Regions from separate parts of the Pedobacter sp. PACM 27299 genome, predicted to be linked through region 3. Evidence: riboswitches for the same ligand, from Rfam matches in the RefSeq annotation. Region 3 holds a riboswitch; each other region holds the start of a gene.

Region 1 (7,560 bases), 1.4 Mb from region 3:
CCACATAAGGATCCTTGATCTGTTTCCTTAATACCTGGGTAATTAAAGCCTGTGCTTCTTCTAAACTTAAGCCTTCGACTTTTACTTCGCCAATCAGTGGTAGATTGATGTTTCCAGCATTGTTAATCCTGAACCCCCCTTTACTGTTTATAGGGGTATTGCTATTGTTGGCATTTGCACTTGCAAATAATACATTGTACTCTGTATTTAAGCTGGTTAGAGAGATACTCAGCTGGTCGTTCTTTTGCAGCTTTAACTGTGCTGCACTTTGAATAATATCATTGGAGCCCTTAGGAAGGTTGCTGAAATAGACTAGATTTCTTTGTGGAGCACAACTGAAAAAAATCAGTGAAATGAACAAAGTAAACGTTAAATTTTTCATTTTGATGGAGGTTAAATGAATTAACTACTTGATATCCCCGGAATTCTTAGAATAAAGTTAGATAAATAAAAAACCATAAAAAGAGTAGTTGTTCAAGTTGTGTTTTAAATTGTGAACCTGCACACATTTAATTTACGAAACTGCGCAAATGGGAGGATGAATTATACAAATTAGTGATAAATGCTAGCGATATTTTTACAGTTACTTTGCAGCTCTTGAACCGTTAAAGTCGATAGTTGTCGGGCATTCCAAAAAAAGAAGGAGCACAGGGCGTAAAATGAAAATTATTGAGCTTTAATTCGAATGTATATCTCTGTTTTAAATTTAAACACCATTTAATTTAAACATTAAGGATCCGATGAACGTTCTATCCTGTAAAGACAAATACTTGCCAATGAAAAAGGAGATCGAAAAGTCCCGGGTTATGCCCGGTAAGAAATTTTCACTAAAAGATTACGATACTGCTTATACAGGTGACCGGGAAAAGGAAGCCGGAAAGGAGGAATTGGATCTGACGAAAGAAGAGCTGAGTAAATTGCAGGAAACCCTGTATGCTGCAGATTCTCATTCTATTCTTATTTTGTTCCAGGCGATGGATGCCGCAGGGAAAGATAGTGCGATTGCTCATGTGATGTCTGGATTAAATCCTCAGGGCTGTCAGGTGTATAGTTTTAAGACGCCAACTTCTGAAGAATATGACCATGATTTTCTATGGCGTCACTATAAAGCACTACCTGAAAGAGGGCGTATTGGCATTCACAATAGGTCGCATTATGAAAACGTATTGGTTTGTAAAGTCCATCCTGAATATGTACTCAAAGAGAAGATCCCTGGGTATGATACGGTAAAGAAAATAGATGATAAGTTTTGGAAAAGGCGATATGAGAGCATTCGCAACTTCGAAAAGCACATCACTGATAATGGAACTGTGGTGATCAAGTTTTTCCTTTATGTCTCCAAAGATGAGCAAAAAGAAAGGTTCTTAGAGCGGATAGACAATCCGGTTAAAAACTGGAAGTTCTCTTCGGCTGACATTACAGAGCGGGAAAAATGGGACGATTATATGTCGGCATACGAACAGGCTATTGAAGAAACATCTACTGAAAAAGCACCCTGGTACATAATTCCTGCTGATAAAAAGTGGTATGCGAGGTTATTGATCAGCCAGATTTTAGAACAGCATCTGAAAGATATGGACTTGAAATTTCCTGTACTTGATGAGGATGAAATGGCGAAACTAGAAGAAATACAAAGGTGCTTACTACTCGGCGGCTAAAATCTTTCGCCCCGAAGAGGGGCGAAATTTTCTAAGCCTCCTGCTAGCAAGCTCCTTTTTCAGGCGTCTGCAGCCCATCAGCTATTATAACAAGGGCTAAAGTTTGTTCTTCGCTGGATTATTGAGTACATTTGCCACGCTTTTGGTTCCTGGTGATTTTTACCTGGATTAAAAGGGAATACGGTGTAAATCCGTAACTGTCCCGCAGCTGTAAGCTCTATAACGGTATTCAAATCGAAGCCACTTTTTTTTACTCTATGTAGGGTTTGAATTGGGAAGGCAGGATCACCGGGAGTAAGTCAGAAGACCTGCCATAAGTATAATATTTCATAGCTTTCGGGGATTGAAGCTTGGAGTGAGTGCTTGTTTACTGTATTTCATTTCCTTGATCTAACTGTTTGCTGTGGGTAAATGACTCACAACAAAAATGAGAAGAAACAAATTTGCCGGTTTGGGCATCAAAGCTTGTTTTTTTACTATTCTAGCCTTTACAGGGCTCGGAGGAGTTATGCCTTTAAATTTGCAGGCACAGACTCAGCCAGTTAAACCAGAAAGTCGTCGGGATAGCTCAGGCCAACAGGATTCCCTGGAAAAAGTCAATGCTTTGAAAGAAGTGCAGATTAAGACCATAAAACTTAGCAGGCGACAAACGTCTTCTACTCCTTTACAAATTCTTTCTGGTGCAGAGCTGGAAAAGCTAAATAGCCTTTCCGTAGCCGATGCAGTGCGTTATTTCTCTGGGGTACAGCTTAAAGACTACGGTGGAATTGGCGGATTAAAGACCATCAATGTTCGTAGTATGGGGAGTAACCATACTGCAGTGTTTTACGATGGTGTACAATTGGGAAATGCGCAAAATGGACAGGTAGACCTGGGTAAGTTTTCATTAGATAACATTGAAGAGATAGAATTGTATAACGGACAGAAGAGCAGCATTCTTCAGTCTGCTAAAAGCTTTGCTTCGGCAAGCTCTTTATACCTGAAAGCCAGGCAGCCAAATTTCGAAGCCGGCAGGAGTAATCGTCTTAAAGCTGCTTTCAGAACAGGCTCATTTGGTTTGGTAAATCCTTCTATATTGTGGCAGAGTAAATTGAGCGAGCATACTTATAGCACAGTTAGTGCAGAATTGAAAAAAGCAAACGGTCGTTACAAATACCGCATTACGAACGGTGTTTATGATACTACAGCAGTTCGTACGGATGGGGATGTAGAAGCGATGCGACTGGAACTTGGTTTAAATGGCATCTTGTCCGACAGTAGTAAATGGAATGTTAAGCTATATGGTTACAAAGACAATCAGGGTTTACCTGGCGCCATTGTAGCCAACGTTTTTCACTTTGCACAGCGCATGTGGAACCGCAATTTCTTTGCGCAATCTGCTTATGAAAAGAACATCGGGAAATACAGCCTGGTCGCTTCAGCCAAATATTCAAATGATTACATGCGTTTCCTGAATCCGGATATTGTAAAAACCACAGGTTTTCTAGACAATACCTACCATCAGCAGGAACTCTATCTCTCTTTAGCGAATAAGCTGAATATTAATAAATTCTGGGATGTGGTCTGGTCTGCTGATTACCAGTTGAATGATATGAATGCCAATCTGGACCTCTTTGCTTATCCCACAAGATATACTTTGCTGAATGCCGTAGCTACCCAATTTCATTTCGACAGGCTGGATATTCAGGCAAATCTATTGAGTACCCTGCTGAAGGATAAAGTAGAATCTGGTCCTGCAGCAGGAAGTAAAAATGAATTGACCCCTACAGTAATGGTATCCTGGCAACCTTTTAATCAAAAGGAATTCAGAATCCGATCTTTTTACAAGAGCATTTTCCGGATGCCTACCTTTAACGATCTTTATTATACTTTTTACCAGTTTACGGTACTGCGTCCGGAATATACCAAACAATATGACCTCGGTTTTACTTATATCAAAGGTTATGAGCATCGCGCGCTTAAACAATTTTCTATCCAGGCTGATGCTTACTTTAATCAGGTGAAAGATAAGATTGTGGCCGTTCCGGGAACCTCACAGGCCATGTGGAGTATGAGAAACTTAGGAAAAGTAGAAATAAAAGGAATGGATGTCAATGTTCAGTCCGCCTGGGAATTGGCTGATGCCCTTAATTTAAGTCTGGGGCTTACCTATACTTATCAGCAGGCGATTGATGCTGATCCAATATCTACGACTTATAAAGATCAGATCCCTTACACCCCTAAACATAGCGGCACCTTTTTAGCAGGGGCTTCCTACAAGAAATTTGCCCTGAATTATAGCTACCTCTATACAGGTGAACGTTACGACCAGAGCGCCAATATTCCTAAAAATTACGTACAGCCCTTTTATACCCATGATCTGGCCCTGCATTACCATACGCAAATCCAAAAACGGAAATTAAGGCTGACAGGGGAGGTTAATAACCTCCTAAATCAGGCTTATGCAGTCATCACAAATTATCCGATGCCAGGCCGCTCTTACCGATTCAGTTTAACCTATGAATATTAAAATATGAATAGCATGAAAATCCATAGAAATTCTGCTTTGATCCTATTGATCTTGCTGAGCCTATATATAAGTGCCTGCCGCAAGGATGCACAGGTCATTCCTGAAGAGCAGGATCGTGTATTGCCAGCTGATCCTTCGCGCCAGCTGCAAGGCTTTTACCTGGTAAATGAAGGAAATATGGGCATGAATAAAGCCTCCCTGGATTATATGGATTTTTCTACCGGAATCTACAGAAGGAACATTTACAATCAGCAGAATCCCGCACAAATCAATGGCCTCGGAGATGTAGGTAATGACATTGCGATCTATGGATCTAAGTTATATGTAGTAGTCAATGCTTCTAATAAAGTAGAAGTGATGGATGCTAAAACAGGCAAACGCATTAAACAAATTAACGTGACGAATGCACGCTACATCACTTTTAGTGCTGGGAAAGCTTATGTAAGTGCTTACCTCGGAAAAATAGGCGTTCCTAACGCGCCAAATGGAGTGGTCATACAAATCGATACCACCTCGCTTACAGAAGAAAAACGTGTTGAAGTAGGCAGGCAACCTGAAGAAATGGCGGTTGTAGGGCAAAAATTATACGTTGCCAATTCAGGTGGATACACCCCTTTAAACTACGATACCAGGGTTTCTGTCATTGACCTCAACTCATTTACCGTACTGAAAAATATAGAAGTTGCCATCAATCTGCATCGCGTAAAAGCAGATCGATATGGAGATATTTATGTGACTTCCAGAGGGAATTACTTAGATATTCACTCCAAAATATTTGTGATTGATACCAAAACCGATGAAATAAAAACACGTTTTGATATTGGTGCCAGTAATCTCGCCATAGATGACGATATCGCCTATTTCTATGGCTCAGAATGGAGTAATAATACGGGGAAATTTACCCTGAGCTATGGTATGCTGGATGTAAAAGAAGAGAAAATTTTGAGTAAAAAGTTCATTTCAGATGGAACAGAAGCTAATATTATGATTCCTTATGGGATTGCAGTGGATAAATACACGAAAGAAGTTTTTGTAACGGATGCCCGCGATTATGTTTCGCCGGGAGTACTGTATTGCTTTGACCCTTCAGGGAGAAAAAAATGGTCTGTGGTTACCGGCGATATCCCAGCTCATTTTGCTATGGTCTATAAATAACATGATCTATAATAAACAAATTATCATTAACACAATCTATAATAAACACAACCTAAACATGAATACATCAATTACTAAATCAGGAAGATCATTCCTCTTCCTTGCCACAGCAGGCTTATTGTCATTAAGTGCTTGTAAAAAAGATAAATTACCTGAAATTCCGCCACAGTCTTTATCAACCGTTGGGGTATACGTACTCAATGAAGGTACTTATAGCTCAACAACAGGTGCTTCAGCGAGTTCTATCAGCTACTATGATGTGGTATCGCAAAAGGTAGAGATCGATTATTTCAAGAAGCAAAATAATAGAGCACTTGGTGATAATGCGAATGACTTGAAGCAATATGGCAGTAAAATTTATTGTGTGGTAACCGGAACAACTCAAAGTGCTAAAGATTCTTACCTGGAAGTGATCAGCGAGTCGACCGGAAAATCATTGAAACGCATTGCATTTTCAGATGAAAATGGAGGTTTTATGCCAAGAAATATCGTATTTGATAAAAACAAAGCGTATATCTCGGGCTATGATGGTAAGATTACTAGATTGGATACTGCGAGTTTAACGATCGACAGCAGATTGCTTGTTGGTGGTGCATTAGAGCAATTGGCCATCGCTAAAAACAAAATTTATGTGACCAATTCAGTACACCCATCATTCCCTTCACCGATTAATTCTTCTGTATCTGTAGTGGACATCGCCACCTTTACGAAGTTGAAAGAAATCCCTACTGCGCTTAATCCAAGAGCAATTTCTGCCACAACTTCTGGCGATTTATTCGTGCTGACTTCTGGGGACTTTCCAACTATTCCTGGTACAATCGACAGGTTGAGCAGCACTTCAGATACCAGATTGAGCACCGGCAGTGATTTAGGTCTTTCATTTCTGAGCATCACCGGAACAACAGGTTTTGCAATTGGCTATGCTCTTTTTATTAAATCTTTTGATGCGAATACTGGTACATTGGGGAATGATCTGATCAAAGATGCAACAGTAATTAAAGCTCCGTATGCGGTAACAGCAGACGCATTTGAAAAAACTTTTTACGTAGCCGATGCAAAAGACTATAGCAGTAATGGTATGATGTTCTGTTTCGGAGCAGATGGAAAAGCTAAATTCAGTTTTGAAACGGGTATTTCGCCTAAACTAGCAGTATTCAAGTATGGCTATTAACCATTTTTCCTATTAAATATCATATCTAAAATCATCATATAATGAAAATTAAGCACTACCTGACTTTTGTGGGAATGGCCGCTTTGGCATCCTGTTCAAAAGACTCAGAACTAACACCAGAACCTCCTGTTGTTCCAACGAGTTTTGTCTCTAAATTAATCGAATATCAGCCGGCTCCAGGCCAGTTTATCAATACCGATCTTGGCAATTTGAAAGGTGCAAATACGATCATCGGTAAAAAAGGAATGGTGAGTCTTGGTGCTTGGGGTGGATTTATTGTGCTTGGCTTTGACCACACCGTCATCAATCAGACAGATAAAGACGATATCATTGTTTATGGAAATCCATTAGAAAACTTCTCAGAGCCAGGTATTGTTTGGGTAATGGAAGACACCAATGGCAACGGATTGGCGGATGATATCTGGTATGAAGTGGCAGGCAGCGAGTTCAATAAACCGGGTTATCAGCGCAACTATGCTGTAACCTACAGCAAACCTGCAGCTGATACTGATCCAGTACCATGGTTAGATAGCGATGGCCATGCTGGGGTAGTAAAAACAAATAGCTACCATGGGCAAGCTTATTTCCCTGATATGAAAGACAAAGATGGGAAAACGATAACCAGCTATACGATAAAAGGTTCTAAACTGCCTTCAACGAATGTGGATATGACCGTTCCTTCAATGGTCATCAGTAAGCCTTTTGCCTGGGGTTACGCAGATAATTTAGTGGACGGGGATAAAATTGACATCGCAAATGCGATAGATCAAAATGGAAAAAAAGTGGTTTTGAAAGGAATCAATTTCATTAAAATCCAAACGGGCGTCCAGGCAGACCTGGGATTGTTGGGAGAACTATCTACAGAAGTTACGGGTGTGGAAGACATCAGTCTGATTAAAAAGTAACACATTCTAACCATTGCTGATGGTTATCCTTTATCTGGGAGCAGAAAAAGTTTTTCAAATAAAGGATAATACATCGCATTCATAAAATAATATATATACAATTCAACAAACTAAATGAAGATTACCAATTTTAAAGGATTAGTAGTAGCTGCTATTTTCAGT
Region 2 (7,560 bases), 680 kb from region 3:
TCTTCAACCTGATGGTGATCAACGACAGTGGCTGCCGACTAATCGAATCTACTATTTTGCCAGAAAGCGGGTAAGTATTGGGGCTGTTTTGAGCAACTGCAGTTTTATGCACCATTAAAAGTATGCCGATGAGGAGAATTGTAAAGACTGGCTGGAGTTTGGTTTTCATGGTGGTAGGTAGATTTGTATGGTTTCTAAAGGTGAAAATTAGGGCATGCCAATCCCTTATCGTGCTGATACACAATTCAGGAGGTAGTTGAAAAAATTTGAATGGTTGGGCTAGGCCTTAAGGCTGCTTTCTGTTTTTTGCCTGTATGATTAAATAATAGGTCAAAAAGCCAATCGCAATAAAGATGCTGAGCACCCCATAAGGCAATGGAGAATCTACCGCACTAAAAGGTAAATATTCCAGAACAATAAGGCCAAACCCAGTAAAAAACAGAATCAATCCCCATTTTAAAGCTGCTGTACTATAATTGCCCAGTGCTGATAAGATTTTGACAGTAGATTCATTGATCGGCCCTGCTTCAAGGATTCTCTTTTTTAGCCTGTAATTCAGCACGGCAATGATTAGAACTGCAATAATGATAAAAAACAGAATGACGATTATAAATGGAAGTAGCTGTTTCATGATAATGTTTTGATAGTGATTTGATACAGTAGTCAATAAAAGAGATGATGTGGTTGCAAGTATTTTTTATTAATTTTTGCAACCGTATACTACAAACGGCTGACTACTGTCATATGCTCGACGATAAGGAAATTGTATCCAGGATAATGAAGGAAGATTTCCATGCTTTTGAGCAACTGGTCAAAGCGCATAAAAAACTGGTATTCTTTGTGATTAATCGCCTTGTATATGGCCTACAGGACAAAGAAGATATTTGTCAGGAAGTTTTTATTAAGGTATATAAAAGTCTGCCGCATTTTAAATTTGAATCTAAACTATCTACCTGGATTGCTCGTATCGCCTATTTAACCGCCGTCAACTATATTAAGAAGTATAAAAAAGGGTTCGAATCGGAATATCCTGATCATATTGACCAGTACCATTTTACAGAAGAAACTCCGGAACTGGTCTTCAGTAAAAAGAATATCTCGGAGTACATCAACCAGCTGATTGCTCAAATGCCTTTACCATACCGAACTGCTATCACTTTATATCATCTGAATGAATTCAGCTGTAAGGAGATTGAACAGATTACCGGTACGCCTGAAGGAACCGTAAAAAGCAATTTGTTCCGGGCAAGAAAACTGCTGAAAGAAAAAATAGAGAAAGATTTTAAAAACGAACCATTATGAAAGAACTGAATGAGGAGGAGATACAACGCTTACTAGAAGAAAATCTCCATTTTCCTGTGGAATTATCCGGCGATGAAGAAAATAAAAATCTGGAAAAATATCGTTTTCTGTTTGAGCAATTGAAAGAGGAACCGAAAGAGGGCTTACCTTTTGGTTTCGCTGTAAGCGTCAAAAAACGCTTACAGGCACAACTGAATCGTAAAAAAGACGCTAAGTTTTACCTGGCTACTTTTGTGGCGCTCAGCCTCAGCTTTGCTTTGTTTTACACTTTACTGCAAATTATTAATGGAAATGCTGCCGATCAATTCATTGCAGTGCTACTGAAATTTAAGTGGGCAATTGTAATGGGCACGCTGGTGTTTTTAAGCATTCTATATTTAGACCAGAAATTAGTCAAAGAACGCATGGAGTAGTTGTTTTGGACGCTGTTTTGGCCGCATAAAGATTCAGCTGCTAGATTATTCAGTTAGATTTATATCTTTGCGGCGCTTTTGGTTTCCGGAATACACCCGGAATTAAAAGGGAATCTGGTGTAAATCCAGAACTGTCCCGCAGCTGTAAGCTCCTTAACCGAGGTACGATTTAAAGTCACTGTTATTCACGTAATGGGAAGACCATACTTAGGGGAGCAAGTCAGAAGACCTGCCTTTAGCATTTATGATTCATAGCTTTCGGGGATTGAAGCTGGAATGAGGATACTCTATTTTTAGGGTACCCATGTTCTTTTTATTCCGTTTGCTGTGGTTTAAAGCAGAAGATGAATATAAAACAAACCATAGTAGCAATGTTTTGCCTGGGAATACTTGCCGTATCCTGCAAAAAAGAAGAAACAGAAATCGCCAGATTAACCTATCAGGCGGAGAGCGACAGTCTGATGACCGTTAAGGCAGGGAAGGAGTTGATCCTTGCACCTCAAATCATAGGTAAAACCAGCCGATATCAATGGGTAGAGAATGGAAAGGATGTCGCGAGTACCGCAACTTATACCTTTAAAAAAGCTGAACCAGGAATTTACAATATCGAGTTTACGGTAGAGAATGATAAAGGTAAAACTTCCCTTAATTATCGTGTAAAAGTGCTTGGTCCTTACGGCGATGGAGTTTTACTGTTAAGTTATACCGATGAAACTGGCTTTGGGAATTCTAGTTTATCACACATCGATGAAGATGGAACCATTCAGCTGAACATTTTTTCAAAGGCTAACCCTGGTGCTGCTTTATCCCCGGAAGCAAACAGCTTATATTACTTCAATAATCAATACTACATCACCTCTTCTTCAGGACCAAATTTCCTGAGCGTTGTAGATGCACAAACTATGAAGTTAAACTATGTAGTTAATAAATCTGCTGCGAGCGAAGTGACTTATTTTGCCACAACAGACGGAAAAACAGGTTATGTAAATGTAACCAATCGTAGGAAATCAGGTCTGTACACAGTTGATCTCACCAATAAAAGTATTAGCTCAACGATTCTGGAAGGAAGCAAGGAAGTATCGCTGGTACCCATCAATACAGTGAATCAGACCATTGTTACTGGAGCCGGTAAACAGCTGATAAAAGTAGAAGGCGGCAAAGTTGTGGTATTGAATAGCTATAAAGAAAATGTGGCTGGAGTAGTCAGAAGTGGCGATAACAGCTATTGGGTAGGCGTTCAGGGAAGTACGGCTAACAAAGCCAAATTCGTCAAGCTAGACAAAAGCAATAAAGGAGTAGACTCCGTGGAACTGTCCGCTAATTTCAAAGTTCCTGCAAATGGCATCCTGACCTCAGGTGGAAAAGACGAATATTTGTACTGGCAGGAAACCTCCAGAGGTGTAATCTGCAGATTTAATACGCGTACTAAAACAGCAGAGGAATTTGTAGATCATGCAAATGCTGGGATCATATTTGCCACGAGCTGGAAAGTCAACCCTAAAAATGGAGAACTTTATGTCGCTGATAGCCCGGAGATATTCTCTGGAGGTGAACCATTCAGTAATCTTTTCATTTTTGATAAAACCGGAAAGCTTAGGAAAGAAGTGAAGAAAGCAGGGTATCAGATTACCGATATTGTTTTCCCACAATAGCTATAGATAATAATTAAATAGAATAGCCCTAGCTTATACGCTGGGGCTTTTTTTTTATAAATAATTACAGGAAGAGATCAGCATTAGGAAATACTGATTATATAAAAAAAGAGCCGAATTATATAAATTTAAATGACGTGTTTGGGCTAGGTTTGTCTCTTCATGAAATCTAAACTGCTTCTGTTTTAGTGCTGAAAAACATATTAACAAGCATTTTGTTGATCTTCTAATATTAATCTTATGATCCTATAATGATGAAGCATACTTACCAAATCACTGGAATGACCTGCGATGGTTGTCGAACGAAAGTTGAAAACGCCTTAAATGGAATTGATGGGGTATCAGCAACAGTAACTCTGGAGCCCGCAGCAGCAGTCATAACGATGGATACGCATATTCCAACTGAAAAGTTGCAGGATGCATTATCGGCTACAGGAAATTATAAGATTGAAATGGCAGTGCATCATTGGCCTGCTCGTAAGGAACATGTACATCAGGAGCATGAACATCAGGCAGCTCATGTATCCTTGGCGCATAAAGTTAATCAGGCAGGTGGCGTATATTATTGCCCGATGCATTGTGAAGGAGAGAAGACTTATGACCAACCTGGCAGTTGTCCGGTCTGTGGAATGGATCTTTTAAAACAGCCAATCGTACAAAAGGCCTCGCAATTTACCTGTCCAATGCATCCGGAAATCATTCGGGATCAACCTGGGGCATGCCCAATATGCGGGATGGACCTGGTGCCAACTGGATTGGATGTTGAAGCAGAAGACCATACTTACGAAGACTTATTACGTAAATTTAAGATAGCTGCGATATTCACCGTTCCCATTTTCATCATCGCCATGACTGAAATGGTGCCTAATAACCCATTATTTAAACTAATGGACCTTAAATATTGGAACTGGGTTCAATTCGCGTTTTCTTTACCAGTGGTATTCTATACCGCCTGGATGTTCTTTGAACGCGCCTGGAGATCAATTGTGAGCTGGAAGCTAAATATGTTTACCCTGATTGGAATTGGGGCAGGAGTGGCATGGGGCTTTAGTATCGTCGCCATGCTTTTCCCGGATATCTTTCCAGACCAGTTTAAAACCCATCATGGAACAGTTTACGTCTATTTTGAAGCGGCCACAGTAATCCTGACTTTAGTATTGCTAGGGCAGCTTCTGGAAGCTAGAGCACACGGAAAAACGAATACAGCCATCAAAGAACTTTTAAAATTGGCGCCCAACACGGCGACAAAAATTGTGGATGGAAAAGAGCTGATGGTATCCATTGATGACATTCAAAAAGGAGATCTGCTGCGTGTGAAACCTGGAGAAAAGATTCCTGTTGATGGCAGTATCAAAACCGGCGAAGTGACTATTGATGAATCCATGATCACCGGTGAACCTGTACCGGTAGAGAAAAGTCCTGGCGACAAAGTGAGTTCAGGAACGATCAATGGCAATAAGACCTTTGTGATGCTGGCCGAAAAAGTAGGCTCTGAAACATTGCTTTCTCAAATCATAGAAATGGTCAATTCTGCGAGTCGCTCGAAAGCACCCATCCAAAAGTTAGCCGATGAAATCTCTGGTTATTTTGTGCCGGTTGTAGTATTGATTGCGATCGCAACATTCGTGGTCTGGGCTATTTATGGGCCTGATCCCGCCTATGTATACGCTTTCGTAAATGCGATTGCCGTGCTGATTATCGCTTGTCCATGTGCCCTCGGCTTGGCTACGCCGATGTCTGTAATGGTGGGAGTAGGAAAGGGTGCCCAGTCTGGTATCCTCATTAAGAATGCAGAGTCTTTGGAGAAAATGAATAAGATTGATGTAGTCATCATTGATAAAACAGGAACAGTAACGGAAGGAAAACCATCTGTTGAAAAAGTAAGCAGCGTCCAGCCCGATTTCAGCGAAAAAGATATTTTAGAAAGAATAGTTGCATTGAATAGCAGCAGTGAGCATCCACTGGCGGCAGCAACACTTCGTTATGGCGAAGAAAAGAAAGTCGCCGTACAGTCTATATCAGATTTTGAAGCCGTAACAGGTAAAGGAGTTATTGGGAAACTCGGAACTGAGGATCTTGCCTTAGGCAATCAGAAGTTAATGGAGCATGTAGGTGCTGAAATCTCTGCAGAGATTAATGAACACGTGAAGTCTGCCCAAAAACTGGGCAAAACAGTTTCCTACTTATCGGTAGGGAAGTTTGCGGTAGGTTTCGTTGTCATTTCTGATAAGATCAAAGAAACCAGTGCAGCCGCAATCCGTAAATTACAGGAGGAGGGATTGCAGGTTTTAATGTTTACCGGAGATAACGAAGATACTGCAAAAGCAGTAAGTCAGACCTTAAATCTGGATGGTTTTAAAGCGCAGATGCTGCCAGAAGACAAGTTAAATGAAATCAAGAAACTACAAGCTGCGGGTAAAATGGTAGCCATGGCTGGCGACGGGATTAATGATGCGCCTGCATTATCGCAGGCTGATATCGGGATTGCAATGGGTACAGGAACAGATGTAGCGATTCAGAGCGCCGCAATTACCTTAGTAAAGGGCGATTTGAATGGAATTGCCAAAGCCAGATTACTGAGTCATAAAGTAATGGGAAATATTAAAGGAAATCTATTCTTTGCCTTGGGCTACAATGTACTGGGAATTCCGGTAGCAGCAGGCCTTCTATACCCGTTTTTTGGAATCTTACTTTCTCCAATGATCGCAGCATTGGCCATGAGCTTTAGCTCTGTTTCCGTGATTCTAAACTCATTAAGGCTCAGGAATGCTAAAATTGATTAGTTAATTATAGTAAAGCGCCTATCGTCTTAATGGCCTGATGGGCGCTTTCATTCCAGGGTAATCCATAGCTTAATCTCATGCAATTGTTGAACTGATTTTGTAAGGTAAACATCCTTCCTGGTGCAATGCTGATGTTCAGTTTAATCGCTTTATCATATAAATCAGCGGTATTGATCTGCTTTGCAAGTTCGATCCATAGCATAAATCCACCGTCTGGTCTGCTGACTTTTACATCATCTGGAAAGTACTTTTCAATAGCCTCTACATAACGCAGACTATTAAAATGCAAAGTTCTTCTCAATGTTTTTAAATGCTGTTCATAACGCCCTTTCTCTAAGAATGAAGCTACAACTTCCTGCGTCAGTCTGCTGGAAGATATGGTATTTGAAAACTTAACCCTACTGATTTTTTCTGCAAACTTCCCTGGTGTCAGCCAGCCCACGCGATAACCTGGCGCCAGGGTTTTAGAGACAGAACTGCAGAGCAGCACCAAGCCACTCTCATCAAAAACTTTGCAGTTAACCGGTCTCTCCTGACCGAAATACAGGTCGCTATACATGTCATTTTCTACCAGAGGAATATCATAATGTTCCATCAACCGGACCACCTCCTTTTTATGTTCAACAGGCATAGTTCCTCCCATTGGATTGCTGAAATTAGGAACCAATAAACACAGTTTTACTTTATTGGTCTGCAGGGATTTTGTTAAAGCTTCCAGGTCTATTCCTGTTTGCGGATGACTGGGCAATTCCAATATGTTTAAACCCAGTGATTTTGCCAATTGAAGAATGCCAAAATAGATGGGGCTTTCTACCACTATGGTGTCACCTTTTTCCGTTAAAGCCATAAAACAATGAGCCATAGCAGCGGTGCAGCCGGCTGTTGGTAAGATTTCATCTTCCCTGAGCTGTCCTCCCCATTGATAAGATATCCTGGCGATCTGTCTGCGTAGATTTGTACTGCCATTCAGATTTTCATAACCTGAGGCATGATCTTCCAATTGCCAGACGGTCTTACAGACTAGCTTGTTTAGTTTAGCAAGTGGTAGATAGGCTTTGGAGGGGACACCTAAAGAAAACATCACCTTACCTGAATTGACTGCCTTGTATACCTTACTCACCAGCGCAGATGGATCTTCGTTTCCCATATTGGGAGATGGAACACTTACATTTGGTAATGCCGGCAGTTTCCGGACAGGGTTTACAAAATATCCAGACTGAGGTTTGCTATGTATCAAACCCTGACTTTCCAAGATATGATATGCTTTCAAAGCAGTGCTCATACTCACCTGATAACTGCTGCAAATACTTCTGATAGAAGGCAGCTGATCATTAGCCAAAAGCAATCCATTGATCATCTGCCGACTAAAGTCTGCCGCAATTTTCTCATACAAAAAGGTCACTGTCTTCA
Region 3 (7,560 bases):
AGGCGGCTTAACGCAGCGACTGCCATAACTCTGTACCCAGCCATTTTTAGTAAACAGGAAGCCATCCAGCTGCTCGCCGAAATATTCCACCATGTCATTACGCTCAAATTCGCCATGTACCAACACATCCAGGCCAATTTCTTCCTGCCAGCGGATGGTCTCTACAGTGGCTTGTTCAATCGCGGTTTCATACTGTTCAAGTGTTAAATCACCCTTTTTAAACCTTGCACGCAATTGTCTAATGTCGTCAGTCTGCGGAAAGGAACCAATGGTAGTTGTAGGGAAGAAAGGCAATTGGAAGCGATCATTGTGCAATTTCTGGCGTACAGGGAAAGCACTTATACGTGTGGCATCAGCTTCAGTGATCCCAGCAACGCGGTCTTTAACAGCTTGTTTGTGCACTTTTTGCGAAGATCTTCTGCTTTCAATCGCTGCCTGATTAGTGCTCAATAAGTCCTCATCTCCTGCGGCAATCTGTTTCAATTCTGCGACTTCAGTCAATTTCTGTTTGGCAAAAGCCATCCAGTTCTTGATTTCAGGATCGATAGCAGTTTCCAGATCCAGGTCAATTGGACTGTGCAGCAATGAGCAGGAAGCTGAAATAATGACCCTATCCTCCCCCAATTTCTCCACCGCTTTATAGATCAGGGCCAATGATTTATTATAATCATTTTTCCATACGTTACGGCCATCTACCACACCCAGGGAAAGTTGAAGTCCATCAGGAATCAAGGCCAGTACTTCCTCCAGCTGTTCCGGAGCACGTACCAGATCAATGTGCAACGCAGCAACAGGAAGGCTTACTGCCAGCTGTGTATTGTCTAACAAGGCATCAAAATACGTAGCTACTACGATTTTAATACCGCTCACACGGTTTGAAATCGCGCGATAAGCATAATCAAATGCTTCTTTCTCTTTTTTCGAAAGGTCAAGTACCAGGCAAGGCTCATCCAGCTGAATCCATTTCGCACCCTGCTGCCTCAGGCGATTGATGATGTCGACATATACCGGCACTAATTTTTTAATCAGGTCGATGCGCTCAAATCCCTGTTCTTTTTCTTTACCCTGCAAAAGGTAACTTACCGGACCTAAAAGTACAGGTTTAGCTTTTTCGCCAAGCTGCTGTTTTGCCGTATGGTATTCGCTAAAAATATGCTCATTAAAAATTCTGAACTCCTGATTGGCGGTAAATTCAGGTACGATATAATGGTAATTGGTGTCCAGCCATTTGGTCATTTCCATGGCGGTGATGTCCAATCCATCTTTTTGATAACCACGAGCCATCGCAAAATAAAGGTCAATTTCTTGGTTTGATTTCACTTGCGAAAGTACCGGCGAATAGCGCTGAGGGATTACGCCCAACAATAAGCTGGTATCCAATACCTGATCATAAAAGCTAAAATCATTGCAAGGGATCAGGTCAATTCCAGCATCCAATTGGGTCTGCCAATTTTCTTCCTTGATCTTGCGGGCCACCGCATTCAGTTCATCCTTACCTATTTTACCTGCCCAATATTGTTCAGAGGCTTTTTTTAGTTGTCTTTGGTTACCAATTCGCGGGTAGCCGAGGTTTTGTGTTAACATTTCTTAAAAAGATTTAATTAGAAAAACTTTTAAATTGCTTTTGCCAGACTTCAAAATGCTTCACAAAAAAAGGGCATACTGTGTCCTCCAAACCGGCTGATGGCCAGTCTTAAAAAATCATCAGATCATTTACTTTAATTCGCGAAAGCATTGTCTTTCCAGAATGGGTAGGTCTCCTGACTTATAACATTTCAGCCGCCCTTCCCATCTCTTTAGAAGACAGTGGACCTATTTTGGCAGAAACTTTTTGGTTACTTACAGTTGCGCGACAGTCCGTGATTTTAACACGGTTCCCTTTTAATTCCGATTTTCATCGAAAACCTTTTCCGGTAGATAAAGTATAGAAAAGAACTATTGTTTAGCATTCAGGCCCGCAGCGGGACTAAATGCTAAACAAATGTACATACGAAGATTATATATCTTTATAACTCCCATTAAATAAGCATAATCAGCTTTTTTGTAGAAACTTTAAAGCATAATATCCTTTTTAGTTACTATTTTTACTGTCCTAAAGGGAAAATATGCTATGGAAGAATTGGATGAAACAGATTTACTGCTACTAAAGATATTAGGCGACAACTCAAATTACACGGTAAAAGAGCTCGCCGCTAAGGTAAACCTCTCCACCTCACCAGTTTTTGAGCGCATAAAAAGGCTGGAAAGTACAGGGTTTATTAAAAAATATATTGCAGTATTGGATGCGGAGAAATTCAACCAGGGCTTTATTGTTTTCTGCAACATCAAACTCAAACAGCACGATAGAAAGATAGGTCACCGCTTTGTAGAAGACATTCTAAAGATTGATGAAGTGGTAGAGTGTTATAATATCTCTGGGGATTATGACTTTATATTAAAAGTCTATGCAAGAGATATGAAGCATTACCAGGATTTTGTTTTTAACAAATTGGGATCTGTTAAAAGTATAGGAAGTACGCACAGTACCTTCGCCATGGCAGAGATCAAGAACTCTTATAATATTAATTTTTAAACTTACAGCCCGGTATAAAAACCGGGCTGTAAGTTCTATGACAACTGGCCGTCAATCAACAAAACCGACTTAATCGACTGTTATTTAGTTAAATAACACCAACCTAACGTTTACCTGGTTCAGTATTCTTTAACGGATTGGAACTGGTTGCTGATCCTCTCCAATGGCGACTAAAGTAAAAGCGCCGCTCACTACTTTTTCCCTGAACTCTTCGCTCATTTTTTCCAAATAAACCTCCACCTGAATCGTAATACTGGTATTCCCGATTCGTTGAACCCGTCCAACCAATTCTACCAGCGTACCGGCAGGAATGGGTTTGCTGAAATCGATCTGACCACTGCTCACCAATACAAAGTTTTTCCGGCTAAATCGCGTCGCCGTCATGAAGGCAGTTTCAGTCATCATCATTAATATACGTCCGCCAAACATCGTATTGTGGTGGTTGGTCGTATCAGGAAACACAACTTTAAAAACATGTGTTTCCGATTTATTGATCTTTTCCGCTATCGTCATTTTAATTTCTGTTATTATTGATCTGCACCCTGCCATTTTCCATCCGCCACTTATCCCTATCATTACTGAATCAGACCAGTCCAGGTATTCCAATGTATAGGCTCCAGTATGGTTCAATATTAATGACTTACTTATAAAAATTTAAATCTCTCGTTTCTTCATAGTTGCAGGTCAGCAAATCTAAAGCACCGACAGCACCCATTGTAGGAACATATACTTTTACAAAATCGATGCCTGGTAAATGAACTTTTTTACCGTTCGCATCCACAGCCCAGCTGATGTCGATTGATGAATCCTTAATCCCGCCATAACCCCAGTCGAAAGTAGCTACGTTAAAGCTGGTGCCTGCGCCATCACTTACATCTTTAACCGGCACATACACTTTCGTTCCTTTCAAAGTATACGAATCCCCAAGCCACTGCGGGTAATAATTCCATCGTCTAAACTTTGTAGTCTTCGTAATGGCACCTGATCCGTTTTTATTGTCGGTATACTTAAGATAGCTCGTATCAAACTCCCATGCAGCCTTTCCCGCTACAGCAGGTTTAACCGGATCTGGTTTGTAATAAGTCATTTCATAATTTTTGACGGTAGTAGATTTATGGTATTCACTACCAGCGATCTCATACCATTCATTCTCATCGGCAATACCATTTTTATTCGCATCATAGGCCACAAATATGCCCGCAGGAGAAAATTTAATATTGTTATTAGTCTTACTCATCTGCACTATAAAATCACGTGCAGCATAAGCATTGATCACCGTGTGATCAAATTTAGTCACTACATAACCTCCAAAAGTTCCTAGAGTAATCGCATCTCCATTATCAAGATTCAATTGCATTTCTGATAAAACTGCTGATTTGTCCGTAAATTCCAGACCATCATTACTAAATCCTGGAGCAGGGAAAAAATCTACCAGTAATAATGCCTTTGAATTGTACGTTTTATTCGTTTCTGAAACCTTAACTTTCGTAGCAGCCTGCTTCGTCACTTTACCTGATGTTACCGTAAAATTTACCGCATAATTATTCGCCGTTGGTGCAATAAACTGTAAAGTCTTGGTATCGCAGATCACAGAATCCTTAACTACCCCGTCCTTACCCGTTACTTTTACCGTCCATTTATATTGCGGAACTAGGCCATTGCTATTTTCAATGGTCACTTCAGGATCGATCAGGACCACATTATACCTGGCTACGGCAAAATCTGCGGCTAATTTGATGGCAATAGTCTGTTCAGGATCATTAATTGCCTCTGGCTTTACCACATCTTTACTGCAGGAATATAGCGCTCCAAAAGCCGAAATACACAGGATATGTTTGATATATTTTTTCATCTTCTATACTTATCTTAAATTGTACTTTTTTAATAGGTGAAGGTCTCCGGCTCCAGAGAATTTAGTCGCCATAGCAGATTGCTGCTGACAAAGGCCCATAGGCTCAGACACACAGTTGACCACTTTGATAAAATCTACACCCGGAAGATTTGCCTTGTTTCCGTTTTTATCCACTGCCCAGTCGATGTCAATATCAGGATCTACCGAATTCACATAGCCCCATTGCGGTGCTGTAAAATTCCAAAGGGTAGTCTGTCCTGCACGTGCAGGCCCAAAACTCACATTTAACTTCATACCTTCAAAAACAGCGGTATTCTGAGTAGCCCAAAGTGGAAAATAGTCTTTTCTGGTCTTAGCTCTTGACAGATAGTAAGTTTCCGCTTGATTGTTTTCGCAGAAGATGTGCTCACGATCGGTAAAAGGATCGTTAGGACCAGCCACCACTACCGGTAATCCTGCTGCTTTTTTATGATAAGTAACCTTAAAATTCTTAATGGTATTTTCTTTTACATGCTGACTTCCGATAATTTCATACCATTCATCTTCATCAGGCTGACCGTTTTTATTTTTATCATAAGCCACATAGATCAATCCAGGTGCTGGCGGATCCAATCTATCGCTTAAATCACCTCCATAAACCCTGAAATCTTTTTGTCCAGCAACATTCACCACCGTATGGTCAAATCCGATGACAATCGAACCTCCAAATCCACCTAAATCCAAGGCATAACCCACACTGGTTTCATTTATCCTGCCCAATGCTCTGCGCACTACATCTGCCTTTACATTGCCTGCCACATACAAATCATTGGCAAACATTCCCGGTGCAGGGTTGAAGTCAAAAATACTGGTCACATAAGGATTGTAGTTTTTGGCCTCATTGATCACGTTAATGGTTGTTTTCTTCAGGCCTTTTTTACCGCCAGAAACCACATTTAAACTCAATTCATAGGTACCAGGATATACCGCGATAAATCGTAGGTCTTTGGTTTTTCCAACGATAGAATCTGTAACCTGGTTCACTGGATTTTTTGTCATCACCCACTCGTAAGCTGGGTTGGCAGTATTGGCATCAGCGGAAATGTTCAATACCGTAAATGTATTTACCTCATATTTTTCCTGAAGCGTAATGTCTTTTGGATTTAAAACCTCCTCCGGTTTCACATCATTTTTACTGCATCCCGCAAATACGCATGCGAGTAACAACAAATGAGTAAAGTTATTCTTCATAATTTATTTTAACATTTTAGTTTAGTTCACTATTTGGTTTCTTTCCTGGTCAGGATATTCTCCCCTAAAAGGTGTAAATCTGTGGCACCCATCACTTCTGTAGAAGTTTCGCCCAGCCATCCTGCCTGTTGGTTCAGACCGTTATAAATCTTCACAAAGTTGATTCCTGGAAGCTTTACTTTGTTTCCGTTTTTATCGATTGCCCAATCAATATCTATCGCAGAATCATCGTCGTTGTTAGGTGCATTATCCGCATAGCCATACAGAAAGGCATACTGCACGAAATAACTGCCGGTACCACTTTCATCAACCGCATTATCAGGCAATCTGGTCCCTTTAAAAGTGATCTTAGCCTGATCTTTCAGCCATTTTGGCCAGTAGTCTAAAGAATGGTTGAAGGCATTATTCTGTACCAGATAACCGTCCTTACCCTGGTTGTCTTTCCAGTATATATATTCCATATCTGTAAAGAGAACACTTCCTGTACCGCCACCTGGAACCGGCTTTTTATTTGGATCTGGCCTGTGATAGGTAATTTCATAGTTGCGGATGGTTTTTTCCATCTTATGGCCCGCTCCTTCTATTTCATACCATTCATCATCAGGCAATCCGTTTTTATTGGCATCATAAGAAACCATGATCACGCCTGCTTCACTGCTGCCACCACGCATGGTCACATCTGGATTAGGATTTGCTTCTGCCCAGAAAGCATTGCCCAATACCCTGAAATCACGTTTCCCTTTTACATTTAAAATGGTGTGGTCGAATCCGAAAACAATGTATCCGCCGAATGCGCCAAGCGAGATCAGGTCGCCGTTTTTCTTGGTCAGGTAAGAATTGGCCCTGCTTAAAATCCGGTCCGTGGTTTCTCCATCATTAGCGGCCGGCAAGTCATTGATAAACTGTCCGGGAGCAGGTTTAAATTCAAATACTTTATCGATAAAAGTTTTGTATTCCTTCGCTTCTTTAGTGACATATACTTTCACCTTTTGTGTGTGCACATTGCCCTTGTCATTGATCAATACGGCGAGTTCATAGGTGCCAACTTCTGCAGCGGCAAATAAGGCGTCTTTTGCTTCGGTATTGGACAAAGAATAATTGTCTGATGGCGCAGTGCTGACTGTCCAGCTATAAGTTGAACCTGCAGCACCCCCTACATAAGGAGCGATCGAAACAATTGTCGACCTGCTGACGCTGTATTCATTATTTTCAATCCTCCCTCCCTCAGGTTCAGTATTGTTTTTCTTGGAACAATGCAGCAATAAAACCGCCGAGAGCAGTAGCAATATGGAGCGGAAATACGTTAAAGATTTGTCATACATATTTTTAATCATTTAATTTTTATAGATAAAGGCAAAATGCGCAGGTATATTCCCCGCAGTGGTTTTCCATTTTAATTTGCCATCAGGCGTAAAGCAATAGATATAGCCAGTAACGACATAATTCTGTGCATCAGTGATATAGATCTCTTTTGTCTCCAGGTTTACCTGAAGCCCATAAGGAATCATGATTTTTTTATCGGTGCCATCGGTAATGATTTGATCACTGATGATTTTTTTAGTCCTGGTATCCAGTATGCCATAAGTGATTTTATTGCTATTGGTCAGGTAACTCCAGGCAACACTATAGAAATAAAGGGCATCATCCACCAGGCACATTCCTAAAACCGGAATGTCCAACTGCATTTTTTTCTCATCTGTATTGGTGTCAATCACGAAAAGGTTGGATGGAGTGCTGTAATAATCGCCTCTTGAGCTGACATAAATATCTCCCCTGCTGTCGACCTGCATACTGTAGAGGTTGATGCCTACATCTATCTTTTTTATTTCCCGAAAGGTTTCCAGGTCTATTACAGATACGGTTCTGTCGTAATTTGGCACTCTATACCCCCCGGAATTTGCCACAT

What was found. Region 3 has a riboswitch for cobalamin ahead of metE (5-methyltetrahydropteroyltriglutamate--homocysteine S-methyltransferase). Riboswitches for the same ligand answer to the same signal wherever they lie in the genome.
Region 1: linked by a shared signal. The riboswitch ahead of AQ505_RS09965 (TonB-dependent receptor plug domain-containing protein) and the one ahead of metE (5-methyltetrahydropteroyltriglutamate--homocysteine S-methyltransferase) in region 3 are both predicted to bind cobalamin.
Region 2: linked by a shared signal. The riboswitch ahead of AQ505_RS13205 (DUF5074 domain-containing protein) and the one ahead of metE (5-methyltetrahydropteroyltriglutamate--homocysteine S-methyltransferase) in region 3 are both predicted to bind cobalamin.

What each region holds. Positions count from the first base shown of each region.
Region 1 covers NZ_CP012996.1:2,385,665-2,393,224, forward strand. Annotated here, with positions in the region: gene AQ505_RS09955 (polysaccharide biosynthesis/export family protein) at 1-382, opposite strand, end outside; gene AQ505_RS09960 (polyphosphate kinase 2 family protein) at 741-1,658, shown strand; cobalamin riboswitch at 1,785-1,988, shown strand; gene AQ505_RS09965 (TonB-dependent receptor plug domain-containing protein) at 2,086-4,167, shown strand; gene AQ505_RS09970 (YncE family protein) at 4,180-5,322, shown strand; gene AQ505_RS09975 (YncE family protein) at 5,381-6,493, shown strand; gene AQ505_RS09980 (hypothetical protein) at 6,535-7,398, shown strand; gene AQ505_RS09985 (DUF5074 domain-containing protein) at 7,513-7,560, shown strand, end outside.
Region 2 covers NZ_CP012996.1:3,130,161-3,137,720, forward strand. Annotated here, with positions in the region: gene AQ505_RS13185 (outer membrane beta-barrel family protein) at 1-169, opposite strand, end outside; gene AQ505_RS13190 (hypothetical protein) at 287-631, opposite strand; gene AQ505_RS13195 (RNA polymerase sigma factor) at 778-1,302, shown strand; gene AQ505_RS13200 (hypothetical protein) at 1,299-1,715, shown strand; cobalamin riboswitch at 1,778-1,966, shown strand; gene AQ505_RS13205 (DUF5074 domain-containing protein) at 2,060-3,367, shown strand; gene AQ505_RS13210 (heavy metal translocating P-type ATPase) at 3,622-6,150, shown strand; gene AQ505_RS13215 (aminotransferase-like domain-containing protein) at 6,155-7,560, opposite strand, start outside.
Region 3 covers NZ_CP012996.1:3,814,820-3,822,379, forward strand. Annotated here, with positions in the region: gene metE (5-methyltetrahydropteroyltriglutamate--homocysteine S-methyltransferase) at 1-1,584, opposite strand, end outside; cobalamin riboswitch at 1,734-1,924, opposite strand; gene AQ505_RS15920 (Lrp/AsnC family transcriptional regulator) at 2,111-2,572, shown strand; gene AQ505_RS15925 (acyl-CoA thioesterase) at 2,702-3,085, opposite strand; gene AQ505_RS15930 (hypothetical protein) at 3,213-4,424, opposite strand; gene AQ505_RS15935 (hypothetical protein) at 4,434-5,654, opposite strand; gene AQ505_RS15940 (hypothetical protein) at 5,684-6,976, opposite strand; gene AQ505_RS15945 (YncE family protein) at 6,989-7,560, opposite strand, start outside.